2 linked regions of the Thiocapsa bogorovii genome follow. The protein of the gene in region 1 interacts with the protein of each later gene in a pairwise test. Links are inferred from orthologs where the notes say so. Each region holds a gene or a part of one and is shown in the gene's direction. Other genes may lie near its edges.

Evidence for each region.
Region 2: the proteins of LT988_RS02415 (region 1) and LT988_RS04270 interact in binary tests that used the Escherichia coli proteins (3 or more experiments, as listed by UniProt). The link is inferred for Thiocapsa bogorovii from one-to-one orthologs.

What each region holds. Positions count from the first base shown.
Region 1 is NZ_CP089309.1:496,280-507,116, reverse strand. The notes cover bases 4,773-7,660. They hold LT988_RS02415 (SufS family cysteine desulfurase), read left to right. Parts: upstream 4,773-5,283; coding sequence 5,284-7,038; downstream 7,039-7,660. Other genes in these bases: LT988_RS02420 (glycogen synthase), read left to right, coding at 4,773-5,277. In the rest of the region: LT988_RS02440 (ABC transporter substrate-binding protein), read right to left, coding at 1-844; LT988_RS02435 (hypothetical protein), read right to left, coding at 847-1,545; LT988_RS02430 (Mth938-like domain-containing protein), read right to left, coding at 1,728-2,129; gltX (glutamate--tRNA ligase), read left to right, coding at 2,274-3,695; more of LT988_RS02420, read left to right, coding at 3,808-4,772; LT988_RS02410 (light-harvesting protein), read left to right, coding at 7,675-7,800; pufA (light-harvesting antenna LH1, alpha subunit), read left to right, coding at 7,819-8,346; pufB (light-harvesting antenna LH1, beta subunit), read left to right, coding at 8,416-8,553; pufA (light-harvesting antenna LH1, alpha subunit), read left to right, coding at 8,578-8,742; LT988_RS02390 (PilZ domain-containing protein), read left to right, coding at 9,187-9,612; 7-cyano-7-deazaguanine synthase QueC, read left to right, coding at 9,677-10,378; LT988_RS02380 (6-carboxytetrahydropterin synthase), read left to right, coding at 10,375-10,837. UniProt on the Escherichia coli protein: Cysteine desulfurases mobilize the sulfur from L-cysteine to yield L-alanine, an essential step in sulfur metabolism for biosynthesis of a variety of sulfur-containing biomolecules.
Region 2 is NZ_CP089309.1:926,576-937,266, forward strand. Bases 2,437-5,178 are described here. They hold LT988_RS04270 (SufE family protein), read left to right. Parts: upstream 2,437-3,467; coding sequence 3,468-3,890; downstream 3,891-5,178. Other genes in these bases: LT988_RS04275 (efflux RND transporter periplasmic adaptor subunit), read left to right, coding at 4,068-5,153; LT988_RS04280 (efflux RND transporter permease subunit), read left to right, coding at 5,150-5,178. Outside these bases: LT988_RS04250 (AraC family transcriptional regulator), read left to right, coding at 1-183; LT988_RS04255 (LON peptidase substrate-binding domain-containing protein), read left to right, coding at 389-1,051; LT988_RS04260 (HesB/IscA family protein), read left to right, coding at 1,198-1,524; more of LT988_RS04280, read left to right, coding at 5,179-8,251; rnhB (ribonuclease HII), read right to left, coding at 8,330-8,935; lpxB (lipid-A-disaccharide synthase), read right to left, coding at 9,088-10,227; lpxA (acyl-ACP--UDP-N-acetylglucosamine O-acyltransferase), read right to left, coding at 10,227-10,691. UniProt on the Escherichia coli protein: Participates in cysteine desulfuration mediated by SufS. Cysteine desulfuration mobilizes sulfur from L-cysteine to yield L-alanine and constitutes an essential step in sulfur metabolism for biosynthesis of a variety of sulfur-containing biomolecules.

The sequences.
Region 1 (10,837 bases):
CGCCCGCGGTGGCGAGCCGGTTGCGGTTCATCTCGGCGATGGCGTGTCGGAGCACCTCGTCGGTCATCTCCGGATTGTCGGCCTTGATCAGCGTATTTCCCGGTGTCGGGTCGCCGGTGAGATAGTCCTCCCAGCCGGCGATGGAGGCCGCGACGAAGGCCCGGACCTGCTGCGGATCGCTTCGGATGCGCGCGTCCGAGGCCAAGATCAGGGTCCCGTAGGAGGGGTAGTCCTCGTCGGCGAGCAGAAACACCTGCGGCGCGATGCCGCTCGCCTTCTCGATCTCGTAGGGCTCGCTGGTAACGTAGCCTTGTTGGATCGCACTCGGGTCGACGAGGAAGGGGGCAAGATTGTAGGTGTATTTGCGGATCTGCCGATCCGTGAATCCGAATTTGGCCTTGAGCCAGATCCAGTGGCTACCGACGCCGGCATCCGAGATCATGATCGGTTTGCCCTTCATGTCGGCGATGGATCGAATATCCTCGCGCGAGTGCGTGATCAGGACCTGCGGGTCTTTCTGGAAGATGGCCGCGACGGCCGTGGCCGGGATCCCCGACTCGACGATATTGAGCGGGATGAAGCTGTTGGAGCCGATCCCGAAATCGACCTGGTTGGAGCCCAACAAGAGCGGGACATTCACCGAGGGGCCGCCCTGAATGATCTCGACATCGAGTCCCTGCTCGGCATAGAGCCCGAGCGCCTTGGCTTGATAGAAGCCGCCCAGGGGGGCCTGTGCCTTCCAGTCGGTGACGAAACGGATCTTGGTCGGGTCGGCGGCCGCCGTCGACCCTGAGAACGCGAAACCCACCAAGGCCAATGCGAAGATCAGTGCGTGCTTCGACATGCTCAGGTCTCCGGCTGCGTCTCGTCCGCGGGGGCGGCATCCTGCAGTGGGCTCAGGAGCCGGTCGAAGTCGACCGGGTTCACGTATTGGATAACCACGGTCCCGTTCGGGCTGCGGCCGATGTCCATTCCGCGTTCCGGGTAGAGCCAATGGACGATCTCGGTCTCCGGCTCGGTCAGGCGCAGTTCGGGTGTACCGAAGCGTTGTTCGATCAGATCGTTGTCCAGTCGCGCCTTCGGGAGGTAACTGATGGACCGAATCGGGAGGGAGGCCAGGGTCTCGACATCGTTCGGGTCGAGCTTGACCTTGCGGCTGCCACTCCCGACCTGGCTGATCCGCAGACCGCGCTCGTACATGGCGGCGAGCGTGGCCTGGTCGACATCGAGCGTGATTACGAAGTCCGCGCGCAGGCGCTGCAGATGGATCTGGTCGAAGAAGGCTTCCACGCCGTAGGGCTCGGCTTGCGACGGGTCTTGGAAGAGGTTGACCTTGCCGTCTTCTCCGAAGAGCGCGCGAACCTCCGCCAACGTGGTCTCCCCGATGGTAAAGCCAAAGACCTGCGTGCGACCGGCGACGTCGTGCGAGACGCGCCAAGGCAAGCGATCCGGGCCGTCCTCGATGGACGAGGGCATCAAGAGAAGAACGCCCAAAAAGCCCAAGACGGCGACGCCGAGGACGGAGAGAATAATCTGTCGATCCATGGATATAGAGCGCTCCGAATGATGCGATGACGATCGAGCGAGATTTAAGCCGACCCGTGGGGCGTAAAGATTCGAGCCCGAAAAGACCGAACAAATCACCTGAACCGCGTCGACTCCAAGTCGAATGGGCCAAGCCGAACGCGACGCATCGCTGAAACAGCATTGATCACGCCGGATGCGGTTCAGCCCGGTTCAGCGTGGTTCAGCGCCAGGGGCAGCAGGCCGGCGACGACGCGCCGTCCTTCCGAAATTAGGATGTTGTAGGTCCGACAGGCGGCACCTGTATCCATGACCTCGAAGCCGACACCGCGCCCGATCACGGCAAAGTAAAGCGCCGGATCGGGGAAGACCTGTGTCTCGCCTGTGCCGAGCACAATGACCTGGGTCTCGGGCTCGATCGCGAGCAGTGCATCCAAGTGCTCGACCGTCAAATCGGCCGGGTGCGCCGGACCCCAGCCCTCTTCGACCCGGTTGGGCGTCACGATCAGCCCGCGGGTGAAGCGTCGGCCCCCGATCAGGATGCCGTCGTCCCCGTAGGCGTCGATCAGTTGACCGCTGCTGCCGTCTGCTTCGGAAAATCTCATGGCGCGAACATAACCGAATGCCGCTTGCTCGAACAAGGTGAGGCGCGAACAAGGTGAGGGACGAAGGCGAGCGAACAAGCGGGCAGGTCGAAGGGGCTCTGTTAGAATCGCGTCACGCGTCTCATACAACCGATCCGGAACCCCATGACCGTCCGTACCCGATTCGCCCCGTCCCCTACCGGTTATCTGCACGTCGGAGGTGCCCGCACGGCGCTCTTCAGCTATCTCTTTGCGCGCAAGCACGGAGGGCAGTTCGTGCTGCGGATCGAGGATACGGACTTGGAACGCTCGACGGCGGAGTCCGTGAACGCCATTCTCGAGGGCATGACCTGGCTCGGCTTGGACTACGACGAGGGGCCCTTCTATCAGACCCAGCGCTTCGAGCGTTACAACCAGGTGATTGACGAGCTGCTCGCCAAGGGCCTGGCCTATCGCTGCGTTTGCTCCAAGGAGCGCTTGGAGACACTGCGCGAGGACCAGATGGCGCAGCGGCTCAAACCGCGCTACGACGGCCATTGTCGCGGCCATGAGATCGACCCGAACGAGCCGCACGTCGTCCGCTTCAAGAATCCCGCCGACGGCGTCGTGGTCGTCGACGATATGATCCGCGGGCGGATCGTCTTCGCCAACGCCGAGTTGGACGACCTGGTCATCCGACGCAGCGACGGTGCGCCGACCTACAACCTGAGCGTGGTCGTGGACGACTCGGATATGGGCATCACCCATGTCATCCGCGGCGACGATCATATCAACAACACGCCACGTCAGATCAATATCTTGCGTGCGCTCGGCCACGAGCCGCCGCGCTACGCCCATGTCCCGATGATCCTAGGAGACGACGGGGCGCGCCTGTCCAAGCGCCACGGCGCCGTAGGCGTCATCGCCTATCGCGATCAAGGCTATCTTCCCGAAGCCCTGCTCAATTATCTGGTCCGTCTGGGGTGGTCGCACGGCGATCAGGAACTCTTCTCCCTTGAAGAGATGATCAAGCTCTTCGAGATCGGCGACGTCAACAAGGCCGCCTCCGCCTTCAACACCGAAAAGCTTGATTGGCTCAATCAGCAGTATCTGCATCACGCCGATCCGGCACGGATCGCCCGTCTGCTCAGCCCGCACATGGGGCGGCTCGACATCGATCCGGCGACCGGCCCGGACCTGGTCGAGGTGGTCAAGGCCCAGGCCGCGCGTGCCAAGACGCTGACCGAGCTGGCCGAGATCAGCGCTTTCTTCTATCGTGACTTCGAGACCTTCGACGAGGCATCGGCGAAGAAGCATCTGCGCCTGGTGGCCCGCGAGGGGCTGGAGCGCCTGCGCGCGGCCTTTGAGCTGATGGCCTACGAGGATTGGACGCTCGAGGGGCTCAAGCACGTCGTCGAAGGGGTCGCCGAGGAGCTCGGGACCGCGATGGGCAAGGTCGCTCAGCCCCTGCGCGTGGCTATCGTCGGACGTGCCGCCTCGCCGGGTATCGACGAGACCCTGCGGCTGGTCGGCAAGGACGCGACGCTGCGCCGTATCGATAAGGCGTTGGAATACATCGCGGCGCGCGGCGGGAACGAGCCGTCGTAAGACCGGACCGGGGGTTATCCGGATCGTCCCGCGTGCGGGGCAATATCGCGCCTGGGCAGGTCGAGGGTTTCGGCCTGTCCGCCATTCAAAAATGCCAATCGGGAATCAGGGTATGTATATCGCCATGGTCAGCGCGGAGTGTGCGCCGATCGCAAAAGCTGGCGGGCTCGGCGATGTCGTGCACGGACTTTCGCGGGAGCTTCTTGCGCTCGGGCAGAGGGTCGAGGTCTTTTTACCGGGATACGATTCGCTGCGGCACGACCTGATCGAGGGGCGCCGCGAGGTCTACCCTGACCTGCGCGTCCCCTATTACGACCAATGGATCGATTGTCGCGTGGATGCGGGCGAGGTCGACGGGATCAGCTGCTTCTTCATCGAGTCCGATTCGCCCCATCGGTTTTTTCAGCGCGGCCGGATCTACGGCGAGGCGGACGATGCGGATCGCTTCGCCTTCTTCTGTCGGGCGGTGCTGGAATTCATGCTGATCTCGGGAAGGCGTCCGGAGGTGATCCATTGTCACGATTGGCAGACCGCGCTGGTCCCCGTCCTCCTGTTCGAGAGGTACCAACGGCTCGGAATGACCGACGTGCGCGTCTGCTACAGCCTCCACAACCTCGGCTACCAGGGTGTCGTCGGAGAATCCATCCTGCGGCAGGTCGGACTGGATCCGGCTCGGCTCATCACGCCGGATCGTCTCCAGGATCCCGGCAATCCGCGCGCGGTGAATCTGATGAAGGGAGGAATCGTTTTTTCCAACTTCGTCAACACCGTCTCGCCGCGCTATGCCTGGGAGATCCAGAACACCGAGCAGGGGATGGGTCTTCAGGACGTTCTGAAGACCCATGACGGCAAGTTCGGCGGTGTGCTGAACGGTATCGACGATGCGGTCTGGAACCCCGCGACCGATCGGCATATCCCGGAGCCCTTCGATGCCGATCGGCTCGACGGCAAAGAGGCCAATCGGCAGGCCTTGCGCGCTTATTTGGGCCTCGTTCAGAACGAGAAGCCCATCGTGGCCGTCGTCAGCCGGCTCGATTATCAGAAAGGCGTGCATCTCCTGCGCTTCGGCATCGCGCACGCATGTGCCTGCGACTGCCAGCTCGCGCTGCTCGGGGCTGCGCTCGACCCGGTGGTCGCCGATCAGTTCCGGCGCCTTCAAGAAGACACCGAGGGGCACCCGGATTGCCGCCTGGTCCTTGCGTATGACGAGGAGTTGTCCCATCTCATCTATGCAGGCACCGACCTGATCCTCATCCCGAGCATCTACGAGCCTTGCGGGTTGACCCAGATGATTGCGATGAAGTACGGCGTGGTCCCGATCGCGCGGCGTGTCGGGGGGCTCGCCGATACGGTCTTCGACGCCAACTACTCGGATCGTCCCTTCGAGGAGCGCAACGGCTATCTCTTCGACGATCTGACCGAGTCCGCCCTGGCCGCCGCCATGGAGCGCGCGATCGATCTGTGGCGCAATCACCGCGAGTATTTTCGCCAGCTCCAGATCAACGGGATGCGTGTGGATCGCTCATGGGGCCGACCGGCACGTCAGTACCTGGAGATCTATGACCATATCCGAGTGCACTGAACCGAGATGACTCCGCGACTCTCCCCGACCCCCGCACCCTCCGTGCCCTTGGATCTGACGGCCTTGCGCGCCCAATTTCCGATCCTCGAAACCCGGGTGCACGACCAGCGCTTGGCCTATCTGGACAACGCCGCGAGCACCCAGCAGCCGCTCCAGGTCATCCAGGCGGTCAGCGACTATCACCAGCAATACCATGCCAACATCCATCGCGGCGTCTACCAGCTCTCGCGCAATGCGACACGGATGCACGACTATGCGCGCGAGATGGTTGCGCACTTCCTGCACGCCGCCGAGCCGGTCGAGTGTCTCTTTACGCGCGGGACGACCGAGTCCATCAATCTGGTCGCCGCCTCCTGGGGTCGGGCCAACCTGAAGCCCGGCGACGAGATCATCCTTTCTCACTTGGAGCATCACTCCAACATCGTCCCGTGGCAGATGGCCTGCGAGGCCACGGGTGCGCGCATCCGGGTCATCCCGATCGACGATGCCGGTGAGCTCGACATGAACGCCTACCGTCGTTTGCTCTCCCCGCGCACCCGGCTGGTCGCGGTCAATCACGTCTCCAATGCACTCGGAACCATCAACCCGGTCAAGACGATCATCGAAGAGGCCCATGCTGCGGGAGCGCTCGCGCTGATCGACGGCGCCCAGTGGGTCGCTCACGGTGCGACCGATGTCCAGGCGCTCGACGCCGATTTCTATGCCTTCTCCGGACACAAGATTTACGGGCCGACCGGCATCGGGGTGCTCTACGGGAAGCGCACCCTGCTCGAGGCGATGCCGCCGTATCAGGGCGGCGGGGACATGATCGAGCAGGTGACCTTCGAGAAGACGACCTACGCCCAGATTCCGAACAAGTTCGAGGCCGGCACGCCCCATATCGCCGGCGCGGTCGGTCTGGCCGCGGCCATCGAGTGGCTCGAAGGGGTCGGTTTCGAGCGGATCTGCGCGCACGAGCAGCGTCTTCTGCGGCTGGCTACCGAGCGGCTGTCGGCGATCCCCGGCCTCGTGATCAAAGGCACCGCAGCGCATAAGGCTGCCGTGGTCTCCTGGGTCAACGTCGATCCACCGATCGGAACCCTCGATATCGGCATGCAGCTCGACCTTCGGGGTATCTGTATCCGCACCGGCCACCATTGCTGCCAGCCGCTGATGGAGCGCTTGGGGGTCGCCTCGACCGCGCGCGCCTCCTTCGGTGTCTACAACACCGAGGCCGAAGTCGAGCGGCTTGCCGATGCGCTCGCCGAGATCGTCTCGGGTGCTCGCGTTACGACCGTCCGCAAGGCGGTGACCGGCTCGATGGTCGACGAGGTCGTCTATCCGGCGGCAGCAGCGGAATCGCCCGAGTCGGCCGCGGAAGAGATCGCCGAGATCTTCGAGCTTTTGCCCGATTGGCCCATGCGCCATCAGCAGATCATGGATCTCGGCGAGCATCTGACACCCATGCCGGATGCATTGAAGACCCCCGAGACCTTTGTCCCCGGTTGCCAGAGTCGTGTTCATCTTGCGGCACGCGTGCGGCCCGGCTCGCAAGACGTCATCGAGTTCCTCGCCGACAGCGACGCCAACATCGTCCGCGGCCTCATCGCCCTCCTGCAGCAGCTCTACTCCGGCCAAACGGCCGGCGCCATCCTCGCCTTCGATGCGCAAGCCTTCTTCAGCCGTCTCGGTCTCGACGAGCACCTCAGCATGACCCGCCGCAACGGTCTCGTCTCAATGGTCGAGCGGATTCGGCAGATCGCGGCCGGGCTGATGCGTTAGCTTTCAGCCACCAGCCACCACCCTTCGGCTTCCAGCCTCCAGCCTCCAGCCTCCAGCGGCCGTATAGCGTCCGTCGGCTTCCAGCGTTCGGCCTAGGGCCTTCGGGCCGCAACTGGAAGTGTTTTTCGTGCCTTTTCAGATCATCGCCGAGAGCCCTCGACAGGCGGCCCGGTGAGCATTTGCGCGAGACTCCAAATCATGCGCGCTTCCGAAGCGTCGATACGCCATCGATTGAGGAAGCGCCGCGCAACCCGCCACCAAAGTCAGAACGCTCGCAGCAGGCGGCAGGCGGCAGGCGGCAGGCGGCAGGCGGCAGGCGGCAGGCGGCAGGCGAATCCTCCATGCCCCCACGGCTTATGTGTCAAAGTTTGTTGACATTGCCAAGCGTCAAGCTAATATGACACTTGGGATGACATGTAAATCCCGTGGTATTTGAAGCATCGCGCAGAGTGGCTCGCTCCCGCGTCGGTGCTCACCAAATCGACCCCCGTCGCACAAATTCTGGGCGGCGACCTCGGCACAACCCGTATGGAGGCCAACCCAATGGCTGGGCAGCAATCTCCCGCCGCACCATCGACCGGCGGCAAAGCGCGCGGACAAGCTAAGCCTGCCGTCGCGCAGCAGCAAGAAAAGAGCCTGTCCGGGCTCACCCCGGAGCAAGCAAAAGAATTCCACGAGCAGTTCAAGGTCACCTACACCGCGTACGTCGGGATCGCAGCACTCGTGCATCTGTTCATCATTGCGAGCAACCCCTGGTTCTAAGTCAAGGAGGCCCCACTCATGCTTCAAGATGCTTTCCGCAACGTTCTCAATTACAGCCCGAGCCAGCAGGACTACCGGATTTGGCTGGTGATCAACCCGGCCGTTTGGTTGGTGCCGATGTTGGCGGCCCTCCTCGTGATCGCATTGGGTGTGCACCTGTATGCCTTCTCCCTACCGGGTAACGCATGGGAGCCCGGCAAGGCCGTCGAGCCTGCTCCGGTTGCCGAGGCGCCCGTCGTCGAGGAAGTGATCGTCGTCGTCGAGGAGATCGTGCCCGTCGCCGAGGAAGCGCCGGCCGAAGCCGCACCTGCCGCCGAGGCTGCTCCGGTAGAAGCCGCACCTGCTGCCGAGGCCGCTCCGGCCGAAGCCGCACCTGCTGCCGAGGCCGCTCCGGCCGAAGCCGCACCTGCTGCTGAGGAAGCGCCGGTTGAAGCCGCGCCTGCTGCCGAGGCCGCGCCGGTCGAAGCCGCACCTGCTGCCGAAGAAGGTGCGCCCGCGGTCGTGCCGGTTCCGGTGGAAGTGATCGTGGTTCCCGAGGCAGCCTAAGCCTCTTCGCTCGCCTGGCGTCAGTTTGGCGTGTAGCGCTCGAGGAAAACCCAGCAAAGGAGTTGAATCATGGCACAGTCTCTGTCCGGCCTTACCGACCAACAAGCAAAAGAGTTTCATGAACAGTTCAAGGTGACCTACACCGCATACGTAGGGATCGCCGCATTGGTTCACCTCTTCGTGATCGCTGCCAATCCCTGGTTCTAATTCGACTTCGACGAGATCAAGATTATGAGTGATGTTCAGATTGCAAAGCCGAAGAACCCGGAAGACGATTGGAAGGTGTGGCTGGTTCTCAATCCCGCGACATGGCTGATGCCGATCTTCTTTCTCTTGTTGATCATTGCATTGGTGCTCCACGCTGTCGTGTTCCAGATGGGCTTTGGTTGGGCCTGATCCGAACCCCTGGAATTGAACCACTAGAACCGATTCCCCGGAACCGATGCTCTAGAGCCGAGTCAAGGAAACGCGAATTCGTGTCCATCCGTGGATCGAATTCGCGTGCAACATCGCCTATCGCCTATCGCCTATCGCCTATCGCGTTTTCGGGGATCGTGACATGCTCACCGGTTTCGTGCCGTTGAGCATGGCCAAAACCGATCGTCTGCGCTTCGATCACGCGTCTTGCCTGGGGCCACCGCCCTCGCTCTTTCCGATTCGACGAACCATCCCCATCCCGACTCGATTGGCCTGTATGCGGGATCCCCGATCCCTCTGCTGCCGTTTCCGAGCGTCCGCATCGTCGGTCGACAGTCTCCCGAACGAGCGCTATCCTTAGCACCGCGCAGCGTTAAAGCGATTCGTGCCACATTGCCCGCGACCGTCGTCCCGCTTGCCGCGATGCCGGGGTGCCGCGAGGCGTTTCGATCAATCAGACCGTTTGGGGTGTTTATGGCGGCCAGCGAAGCAGATGCGGACCGACGGAGCTACGAGCGGGTGACCTGGGATTGCCACGCCCGCCTGATGCAACTCGGCAGCGATGCGGGTGGCGGTGCCCCGGGCATGCACCCGGTGCTCGGGCGGAACATCAGCGAGGGCGGGCTGCAAGTCTGGGCCGATCGCATGTTCGCCGTGCGTTCTCGCCTGTTGGTCGAGATGGAGGCGCCGGAAATCCCGGAAGGCATCCAAGCTGTGGGCTCCGTGGCGTGGGTGTCTCCGAGCACGTCCGAGGAGCGCTGGTTGCTCGGGATCGAGTTCTCCGATGTCGGCGACACGGCGCTGGCCCGAATCCGCTCGATTGTCCGACCGACGGGCGAACGCAACTGAGCGTCGAGTGCCGGCTTGGACCTGGTCCGATGCGCCCTGCCGCGATGCTCCGCGTTCCAGCACCATGAAACCGGCGGTCGTTCTTTTGAGCGGAGGTTTGGACTCCGCAACCGCATCGGCCATTGCGCAATCCGAAGGATTCGCGATCCATGCATTGTCGTTTCGGTATGGCCAGCGCCACGGCGTCGAGCTCGAATCCGCTGCCCGTGTCGCGGAGGCGCTGGGCGTCGTGGAGCATGCGATCGTCGATATTGATTTGCGGCGCTTCGGCGGCTCGGCGCTGACGGCGGACATCCCGGTCCCCAAGGGACGTTCCGCTGGCGCGATCGGCGAGGGGATTCCGGTCACCTATGTCCCGGCACGCAACACCGTCTTTTTGTCCTTTGCGCTCGCCTGGGCGGAGACCCTCGGATCCGAGGACATCTTCATCGGCGTGAACGTGCAGGATTACTCCGGTTATCCCGACTGTCGGCCGGCGTTCATCGAGGCGTTCGAGAACATGGCTAATCTCGCGACCGCCGCCGGTGTCGAAGGGCGTCAAAGGCTCAAGATCCACGCACCTTTGATGCAGATGACCAAGGCCGAGATTATTGTCCGGGGTCTGTCGCTCGGTGTCGATTACGGCCTCACCAGTAGTTGCTACGATCCCGGAACGGACGGTCGTCCCTGTGGTCTCTGTGATTCCTGCTTGCTTCGCGCCAAGGGCTTCGCGGATGCAGGTTGCCCGGATCCTCTCAGCCTTCGGTTCGGTCTTGTCGTCCCATGAGTGAACAGCTGTTTCACGTCGCCGCAATCCCTTTCGAGGCCGCGCGGCGCGTCTCCATCCTGCCTGCCGGACATCGGTCGCGCCGTCTGCACGGCCACGGCTTCGTCGCCAAGGTGCGCGCGGAGCTCCCGATCGATTGGGCTCACTTTCCCGGTGGGGAGACGGACGCCCTCGCACAGGCGCTTACAAAAGCGATCGCCCCGCTCGATTACAGCGACCTCAACGAACACCTGCCGATTCCGACCGACGAGAATCTAGCACGCTGGGTGCGGGCGCATCTCGTCGTTCCCGGGGTTGTTTCGGTCGGTGTCCAGAGTACCCGCGATCAGGGTGTCGACCTGGACGGCATCGAGCAGGCGCATGTCTGGCGACGTTTTCGTTTCGAGGCTGCCCACCGCTTGCCGAATGTGCCCGAGGGTCACCCGTGCGGGCGTATGCACGGCCACGGATTCGAGGTGA
Region 2 (10,691 bases), 430 kb from region 1 along the record:
GAGGTCCTCCAGGAGGCTCGCTTCGATCTCGCGCGCAGCCTGCTCGACGAGCCGGGTGCCAAGGTCATCGATGTCGCCATGACTTCAGGCTACGAGAGCCAACAACATTTCACGCGAGCCTTCCGCCGCTTCACGGGCCTAACACCGACGCGGTATCGTCGCGCAATGGCTGGGAAATCCTGACCCGGTGACGTGATTTTTCCTTCGCCCTGACGCTCGGCCACTTCGACTGGCTGCGTCAAGGTGGCCGCCCCGGCGGCATGTACAAAAGCCGTGCTGCCGCGCTGCACTAGGGAAGTGCGGCCGACACCCCATCTACACCGTTGACGACGCAATCGATCAACCGCATCGCCGGAACCTCTCGCGGGTTCGGGCGCTGGAGCAGCCGATGACCCGCACCCCGTTCTTTCCGAAGTTCTCCGACCTACCCGCCGAGATCCCGATCTTTCCCTTGCCGGGGGCCGTGGTCATGCCGGGGGTTCAGCTACCGCTCAACATCTTCGAGCCACGCTACGTCCGAATGGTGACCGATGCGTTGGCATCGAATCATCTGATCGGCATGATTCAGCCCACCAGCGAGACCATGACCGAAGAGGTCCCGGAGATCCACCGGATTGGCTGCGCCGGCCGGATCACCTCCTACAGCGAGACGACGGATGGCAGAATCGTCCTGGTCCTCACCGGGGTGTGCCGCTTCCAAGTGATCAGCGAGATCGCCGAGGAGCACGGCTATCGGCGGGTTCGCGCGGACTGGGAACGGTTCGCGGCCGACTATCAGGAGAAAGACTCTCCGATCGCGGATCGCAAAGGTTTTCTGACCTCCCTGAAGGCCTACTGCGCACTGCGAGGCGTCGAAGTCCCCTGGGATGACGTCGAGCAGATGGCCGACAAGGACCTGACAAATCTTCTCTGCGCCCATCTCCCTCTGAGCCCCGAGGACAAGCAGGCCTTGATCGAGACCCTCCCAACGGGCGACCGGGCCGCGCTGATGCGGGGGCTTCTGGATATGTCGGCGGCCGCGAGTATGGACACCGCCGAGCACCGCCACTGAGCAGAGTCCGCGCGCTCGGACCGCGTCGGTGGTCGGCGCGATGCGGACTCGGGCAACCGGCGGTTTAGAGAGGCGCGGGGTTGAAAAACCGCCCACGGGGCTTAGTTTCGAGAGCTTAAGTTGTCAACGAGCGAAGGGTTAAACCAATGGCAGTCACACTGACCGAAGCCGCCGCTAGCCACGTCGCCGGCATGCTCAGCAAACGGGGACAAGGCCTGGGTCTGAGGGTCGGCACCCGCAAGAGCGGCTGCACCGGCTTTGCCTACGATGTCGACTACGCGGACGCCGTGGAGCCGACCGATCGGGTCTTCGAAAGCCATGGCGTGAAGGTCGTCGTCGATGAGGAGAGTCTCGACCGCATCGACGGCATGGAGATCGACTTTGTGCGATCCAGCCTGCTCAACCAAGGCTTCGAGTTCCGAAATCCCAAGGTGAAGGACACCTGCGGTTGCGGCGAGTCTTTCAGCGTCTGAATCGCGTCTGGAACGACGTGGCATGTTGTCACATTGCCCAGGATCGGCACTCTTTGGGCTGATCCGGCGTTGACGCGATTCAGGATCCGGAAAGACAGCGAGAAGAACCCCGGCGCCAGCGCAGTGCGAGCGACTCCGAGCGGCCTATTGCACTAGCCCGGATGTTTCATAAACCGACACAGCCGACACTGGCCTCGCGGATTTGCGCGGCGCTGGGCGTCACCGAGGGCGATGACCGGGACGCCGCGGGGGTTGAATGGTGGAAATACCGAGCGGCAACGGGCTTGATCAACGGGGCACGAGTAGTTTTGTCGCCGCGCAGGCGTACGATGCCCTGCCCGAGGTGGGCATAGTCGTCGTGCGCGTGCTGAAATCCCCGTGCGGGGATGTATGTGCGTCTAGGCGGGCGCCGCCCGGGCTGCGCGTTGAAGAGCCTCTCGGTGACCTGCTGCAACAGCGTCTTGACCGGACAGCTCGAGGGCAGGTGCAGGCGCACGCGGTCTTTGTACTGCACCACGCGCACGGCGAGCTTGAACAGTTTGATGATCACGGTGGCAGGCTGGGCGTTGGCCAGTTCCGTGCCGACGAGGACCTCGGTGCGCAGCGTTTGGTGCAAGACGTAAGCGGCGCAGGAGAAGAACAAGCGCATCTGATTGGCCAAGAAGGTGCTGTCGGAAGTGCGATCGCTGGCCAGATCGTTCTTGATCATTTTGATGAAGTTCTCGTCCTGGCCGCGCGCGCAGTACAGATCGCGGTAGACGCACTCGGGACTGGGCAAGTCCAAGGAGGTGACGACGAAGCGGAGGTTGTCGCCGCGCGCCGTCACCTCGGCTTTGAGGATGGTCCGACACGCGCCGGGCCAGGAACCGGCACGGTAGTCAACCTCGTGGTAGGTGCGGGTCCGCTCGGGTACGTCGGCGTCGGCGCGCCGGGCGTTCTCGATGCGCAGCGCATGGAGCTTGCGGGCGTCGGCCAAGAACGGCTCGGCCCGTGGCGTGAGAGCCCGGTTACCCGCCAGGCCGAAGATGAAATCCGTCAACGGATCGGCCATCGCCAAGGCCATCAACTCGGGGTTGGAGAAGTGTCCGTCGCCGCGCAGGATGATGCGTGTGCGTGGCCACGCGGCCCGCAGCCGCTTGAGCACGCGCTTGAGGATCATCGCGTTCTCGGCGCCGGTGGGGCGCTTGCCGGGACGCAGCACCGCGGTGATGAACTTCCCCGAGAGGCCCTCGAAGAGAAACAGCGGCAAGTAGCAATGGTTGCCGTAGTGATGATTGTAGAACGCGAACTCCTGCTGGCCATGGGTGGCGTCTTCGGAGTGGTCCATATCGAGCACGATCACCTGCGGCGCCTTCGGGTAGCTGGCGATGAAGGCCTCGACGAAGGCCTGCGCCATGCGGTAGAGGTCGCGCGCGCCGACCCCATTCTCCAAACGCGAGAAGGTCGGCCCGCTGGCCAGGTCCGTCGTCGCATCCAGCGGCTTGCGCTCCAGCCCCAGCTTGAACAGCGCATCACGGCGCAGCGCATTGGCGTCGTTGCCGTCTTCGTAAGCACAGGCGATCTGGTAGACCCGTTGCGCGATCAGCTCACGCATCGGATGGGTGGTGTAGGACGGATGGCGCCAATCATCGATCGCTGCGCTCAACCGCTCGGTCAGGCCGATCTGCCGATCAACCCCGCGCAGAATCATGGGGCCAAAGTCAGACGACATGGCGCCGCCGTCGAAGTCGCCGCGGACCGTGAAACCGGCGACCGGGGGAAAACGCAGCTGTTCCGGGGTAGACTCGGGCATGGGCGACCTCGTTTAGCTTCTTCCGAAGCGTTCTTGGCGGAACAGCCATTTTATCAATGGGTTGAACGAGAGTCGCCCTTTTTTATGAAATATTCGGGCTAGGTCCTTCGCTTCGATCTATTTGGTCTCAACTTGGAAAACTTCCGCATCCATGCTCAACGATGAAATGGCCGAGATCCTTGAGAACTTCGAGCTTCTCGGTGATTGGGACGAGCGCTACCAATACCTCGTCGAGATCGGCGAACGTCTCCCGCCGATGCCGCCCGAAGAGAAGACCGATAAGAACCGCGTCGTCGAGTGCATGAGCTTGGTGCACACGGCGGCGCGACCGATCCCTGATCAACCTGGACACCTCGAGTTCACGGGTGATTGCGACACCGCGATCATTAAAGGTGTGGTCGCCCTTCTGGTTGGGCTCTTCTCCGAAAAGCGACCCGAAGAGATCGAGGCACTCGACGTCGAGGAACTGTTCGAGGCGCTCCGTCTCCAAGAGCACCTGAGCCCGAATCGGCATGTCGGCGTTTATGCCATCGTCAATAAGATGAAGGGACAGGCCAGATCGACGCCCTGCTGAGATCCGATCGTTCCTTTGTCGACGCGTGCGCCGACAAGGCACAGACCCGGAAACGGGCTCCCGGTGTCTCCAAACCCTGTCGCTGAAGGCGGATCCAACATGAGCGGATGCGAGGCGAGCCGACGCATCGATAGGGATCCGCTAACGCACGCCTGCCCGACAACACGGATTCGACGCATGCCATCCCTACGACCGGTCACCCGTCTCCTCACGCGTTGCCTACCCTGCGTCTTCGTCACCGCAACCCTGACGGCACCGAGCCCCGCATCAGCCGTCGCCGTCTTGGTTGCGGAAGCCCGATCGATGCCTTTGGCCGAGCGGGTCGAAGCACTCGGGACTCTGAAGGCCAACGAATCGGTCAACATCACCGCGAATGTCACCGAGACGATCTCGGCAATTCACTTCGACGACGGCCAACGCGTCAGTGAAGGCGACATCCTGGTCGAGCTGACCAGCGTCGAACAGCATGCCCAACTCGACGAGGCGCAGGTGCGGGCGGTTGAGGCCGAGCGTCAGTACCAGCGGGTCAAGGCATTGGTGGCGCAGGGCGCCGCATCCGAGTCGCTGCTCGACGAGCGTAAACGTGACCTCGACGCGGCCCGCGCCGTCTTGGTGGCCATCGAATCACGCCTGTCAGACCGCCTCATCAAGGCACCCTTCGACGGCGTGCTGGGGCTTCGCAACGTCAGTCGCGGCACGCTGGTCGAGCCGGCCGATACGATTACGACGCTCGATGACGACAGCTTTATGAAGCTTGATTTCACGGTCCCGAGCGTCTTCATGAGCGCGCTTGTGCCGGGGCTGAGAATCGAGGCGCGCGCCCCGGCCTACGGAGATCGGACCTTCGAGGGTGTGGTGCGGGGTGTCGACAGTCGCGTCGACCCGGTCACTCGCTCCATTCAGGTGCGCGCCGTGATCCCCAATCCGGAGCGCACGCTCAAGCCCGGACTGCTGATGCGGGTCGAGCTCCTGGTGGATCCGCGCGACGCGCTGGTCGTGCCGGAAGCCGCGATTCTGCACCAAGGCCAGGATCACTTCGTGCAGGTCATCGTGGAGGACGGGGATGGTTTGACCTCGGAGCGCCGTCAGATCCAGATCGGCGCGCGCAAGCCCGGCCTGGTGGAGGTGCGCGAGGGACTTGCGAAAGGCGATCGCGTCATCGAGCACGGCCACCTCAAAGCGCGTCCGGGACAACCTGTCGAGATCGCACGCAGGGATGACGCTCAAGCCGACACGAAGGGCGTGGCGGACCCCGCACGATGATCCTATCGGACATCTCGATCACCCGCCCGGTACTCGCCACCGTCCTCTCCCTCTTGCTGGTCGCGTTCGGCTTGGTCGCCTTCGATCGACTGCCGCTGCGCGAGTATCCGGACATCGACCCTCCGGTCGTCTCGATCGAGACCGTCTATCCGGGTGCCGCGGCCAACGTCGTCGAGACGCGGATCACCCAGCTGATCGAGGATCGCATCGCGGGTGTGGAGGGCATCCGCACGGTCGAATCCGTCAGCGAGGACGGGCGCTCGGCCATCACCATCGAGTTCAACATCGACCGCGACATCGACGGTGCCGCAAACGACATCCGCGATCGTGTCTCGGCCGTACTCGATCAACTCCCCGTCGAGGCCGAGCCGCCCGAGATCCAAAAGGTCGACAGCAACGAAGACGTCATCATGTGGCTGAATCTGGTCAGCGACCGCATGACCGTCCCGGAGCTCTCGGACTACGCCCGTCGCTACCTGGTGGACCGCTTTTCGGTGCTCGACGGGGTGGCCCGGATCCGCGTCGGCGGCAATCAGGTCTACGCGATGCGCGTCTGGCTCGACCGCAACGAGTTGGCCGCGCGGGAATTGACGGTGACCGATGTGGAGAACGCGCTGCGCGCGGAGAACCTGGAGCTGCCGGCCGGCGGCATCGAGTCGGTCGATCGGCAGTTCAGTGTTCGCACGAGCCGTGCCTTCAACGATGCCGATGACTTCGCCGGCCTGGTCCTGAAGCAGGGCTCCGACGGTTACCTGGTCAGGCTCGGCGACGTTGCCCGGGTGGAGCGCGGCACCGAGGAGAACCGGACCTTCTTCCGGGGCAACGGTGTGCCCATGGTCGGCATCGGCGTGATCAAGCAATCGACCGCGAACACCGTCGCCGTAGCGGATGCGGCCAAGGCCGAGGCGGCCCGGATCAACCCGACCCTACCGGAGGGCATGGAGATCAAACAAAGCTTTGACTCCTCCGTTTTCGTCAAGGATGCCATCGAGGAGGTCTACAAGACGCTCGCGATCGCCATCGGCCTGGTCATCCTGATCATCTTCCTGTTCTTGGGCAGCGTGCGCGCGATGCTGGTGCCGGCCGTCACCGTCCCGGTCTCGATCGTGGCGACCTTCACGGTCCTGCTCTGGCTCGGCTTCTCCGTGAACATCCTCACCTTGCTGGCGCTGGTCCTGGCGATCGGGCTGGTCGTGGACGACGCCATCGTGGTGCTCGAGAACATCCATCGCCGCATGGAGCAGTACGGAGAGACACGGCTGGTCGCCGCCTATCGCGGAACCCGTCAGGTGGCTTTCGCCGTCGTGGCCACCACCATCGTCTTGATCGCGGTCTTCGTGCCCATCGCCTTCTTACAGGGCGACGTCGGGCGACTCTTCGCCGAATTCGCACTGACCATGGCCGCGGCGGTAGCCTTCTCGTCCTTCGTCGCCCTGTCGCTATCGCCGATGCTCGCCTCCCAGATCCTGCCCCAGTCGCATCGGCGCGCATCCCTCACGCACGGGGTCGACTGGGTCTTCCAGTGGGTGCGCCGCGGATACGGTACGGTACTGCGGTTCTTGCTGCGTCAGCCCTGGATCGTCGTGCTGGCCTTCATCGGGACACTCGGCGCAGCGGTTTGGCTGTTCGAGCAGATCCCGCAGGAATATGCGCCGAAAGAGGATCGCGGTGCCTTTTTTGTCCTGGTCAACGGCCCGGAAGGCGCATCGTATGGATACATGAGCGAATACATGGACAAGATCGAGGAACGGCTCATGCCCTATGCCGAGTCGGGCGAGGCGATCCGACTGCTCGTGCGAGCGCCTCGGACCTTCTCCAATACCGCGCTCTTCAACACCGGCATCGTCGTGATGGTCCTGAACGACTTCGACAAACGCCGTTCGGGCTGGATCATCATGGACGAGGTGCGGGCGAAGCTCGCCGATCTACCCGGTGTAACCGCTTTCCCGGTCATGCGTCAGGGATTCGGCGCGCGCATCCAGAAGCCGGTTCAGTTCGTGATCGGCGGCGGGACCTACGAGGAGCTTGCGCAGTGGCGCGACCTGCTGCTCGAGGCCATCAATGAAGACAACCCAGGTCTGACCGGCATCGACTGGGACTACAAGGAGACCAAACCACAGCTCAAAGTCGAGATCGACTACGATCGCGCGGCCGATCTCGGGGTGACGGTCGGCAACATCGGACGCACGCTCGAGACCATGCTCGGGTCGCGCAAGGTGACGACCTATCTGGATGCCGGTGAGGAATACGATGTCATCCTCGAAGGCGAGCGCGACGAGCAGCGCACGCCGGGGAGCCTGGAAAACCTCTATGTGCGATCGGATCGCAGCGGTGAGCTGATCCCCTTGTCCAATCTGGTCAGCGTGATCGAATCGGCCGATTCGCAGAGCCTGAATCGCTACAACCGGCTGCGCGCCATCACCATCGAGGCGAACCTGGATTCCGGGCTTGCGCTCGGCGATGCCCTGAGCTACCTCGAGGCCAAGGTCGCCGAGCACCTGCCCGAGCAGGCCCAGATCGACTATAAGGGTCAGAGCCGTGACTTCCGATCGAGCAACCAAGACATCCTCTTCGTGTTCGTTCTGGGTCTGCTGGTGGTGTTCCTGGTGCTGGCGGCACAGTTCGAGAGCTGGATCCATCCGCTCGTCATCATGCTGACGGTCCCGCTGGCCATGGCGGGTGCGCTCCTCGCCCTCTGGCTGACCGGACAAACGCTCAACATCTACAGCCAGATCGGACTCATTATGCTGGTCGGCCTCGCCGCCAAGAACGGCATCCTGATCGTCGAGTTCGCCAACCAGCTGCGCGACCAAGGCAAGGCGTTCCGCGAGGCGCTGCTCGAAGCGGCCGACGTGCGTCTGCGCCCCATCGTCATGACGGGAATCACCACCGCCGCCGGCTCGCTTCCCCTGCTCCTCTCGAGTGGTGCAGGTGCGGAGACACGCTCGGTCATCGGTACCGTCATCCTCGCGGGCGTGCTCGCGGCGACGGTCTTTACCCTGTTCGTGGTCCCGGTCGCCTATGACCTGCTCGCCCGCCATACCGGATCGCCCGGCGACGTGAAGCGGCGGCTCGAGCGCGAAATGGAGGCATCTTGAGAGACCGAGGGGCTGGGCCGATGATGGGCACCGCCAACGGGCTATCGACGAGCGCCAGCAGGGCCGTGACGAGACCGATTAGGCCGTGACCTGGATCAATGCTCGAACCGGCCCGAAGCTGCGCCGATGCTCCGGACAAGGTCCGAGTCGGCGTAGTGCCTCGATGTGCGAGCGCGTCGGATAGCCTTTGTGGCCGGCAAAGCCATAGCCTGGAAACGTGCCGTCCAGATCGCGCATGAGTCGGTCGCGCGCAACCTTCGCGAGGATCGAGGCGGCACCGATCGATGGGACCAAACCGTCGCCGCCAACGATCGCCTCGGTCTCACACCCCAAATCCGGACAACGATTGCCGTCGACGAGCACCCGCGTCGGCCGCACCTTCAAGGCCGCAACGGCGCGCTGCATCGCGAGCATGGACGCTTGGAGGATATTGATTCGGTCGATCTCTTCCGCGCTCGCCCAAGCGACAGACCACGCCAGGGCGCACTCGCGGATCTCCAGATCCAAGGCGATGCGCCGAGCCGGCGTCAGCTTCTTGGAATCGTCCAGACCGGGGATCGGGCGCGCCGGATCCAGGATGACCGCAGCGGCACTGACCGGACCGGCCAGCGGGCCTCTGCCTGCCTCGTCGACACCTGCGACCCACAAAACCGCGTCCGGGGTGATCAACAAGCTTAACCTCATATCCGCATCGTCGAGGCCGCCAAAGGCCTTTTCTTCGACGCGTTTCTAGTGAAAAAACAAAAACTTCTTGAATCGCGTCCCCAACGGGGCGTTTTGCGCATCGACGCGCGAATCCGAGGTGAGACGGCACGGACGAGACCGGACGCGATTCACTACCCCATGAGATCGAGGACAGCTTGCGCTGCGCTCGCTGCGGCATCCTGTCGGAGCCAGAGATGGATGCGCCGGTACTCGGCCTGGATCTCGGCCACACGCTCCTTATCATCCAGAAAAGCCAGCACAGCCGGCGCAAGTAAATCGGCGCGACAGCGGTCTTGAATGAATTCCGGCGCAAGCTCCTTCTCGGCGAGCAGATTCGCCATCGCGATATAAGGCACCTTGACCAGTCCGAGCTGTTTGACCAGGTGATAGGACATGGGATGGACCCGATAGGCGACGACCATCGGGCGCTTTGACAACAGGGTTTCCAGCGTTGCCGTTCCCGAAGCGGTCAGCACGACATCGGCCGAGGCGAGGACCTCGCGGCTGCGCCCGTCGACCAGGGTGATCGGGAGATGCGGCGCGACCTGCTCCAGGGTTTGGCTGAAGCGTTCGCGCAGCCGGGCGTTGACCAGTGGGACGACGAACCGCAGGTCGGCTCGGGCGGAGAGGCAACGCGCGGCGGTCTCGATGAAGGGCCCGGCCAGACGCTCGACCTCGCCCGTTCGGCTGCCGGGCAGCAGGGCGACGATGGATCCGAACTGAGGCAGACCGAGGGCTCGTCGCGCACCGACGCGGTCGATCTCAAGCGGGATCTCGTCGGCGAGCGGATGACCGACATAACGGGCCGGCACGCCGTGCTCGCGCAGGAAGGTCTCCTCGAACGGAAAGACACTCAGCATGAGATCGACGGAGCGGCGAATCGACTTGACCCGACCCGGACGCCAGGCCCAGACGGTAGGACTGACCATGTGGACGGTGCGAATCCCAGCCTCGCGCAGTCGCCGCTCAAGACCGAGATTGAAGTCGGGTGCATCCACGCCGATGAAGACGTCCGGGGGATTCTCGACGAAATAGCGCACCAGATCGCGTCTGAGACCGAGCAGCTCGCGAAGCTGGCCGAGAACTTCCATTAGACCCATCACCGAAAGCCGTTCCATGGCGAACAGAGACTCGCAGCCCTCCTCCTGCATGCGCGGCCCGGCCACGCCGACGAAGCGGACCTCGGGGACGCGTTTGCGGATCTCTCGCGCCAGCGCGGCACCCAGGATGTCGCCGGAGGCCTCGTTCGCGACGATCCCGACCCGGAACATCAGCGCACGATACTGCGACTGCTGTCGGAGATGAAGTCCGCCATAGGGCCGATCTCGGGAATGTCGGCGGACATCCGGGTCAGCTCGGCGATCGCCTCGGCCAGCTTCAGATTCCCCAGATAGAGTGTGCGATAGGCGCGCTTGATCGCTTGAATGGCCCCATCCGAGAACCCGCGTCGACGCAATCCTTCGGCGTTGATACCCCGAGGCTCGGCCGGGTGCCCGCCGACGGTTACGTAGGGAGGGACGTCTTTGCCCAAAACCGACCCCATGGCACAGAAACCGTGGGTGCCGATCCTGCAAAACTGGTGGACGATGGTGAAGCCGCCGAGGATGGCCCAGTCCTGGATCTCGACATGGCCGCCAAGTGAGGCGGCGTTGGCCATGATGACGTTGTTGCCGATTCGGCAGTCGTGTGCCACATGGACATAGGCCATCAGGAGATTATCGTTGCCGATCCGGGT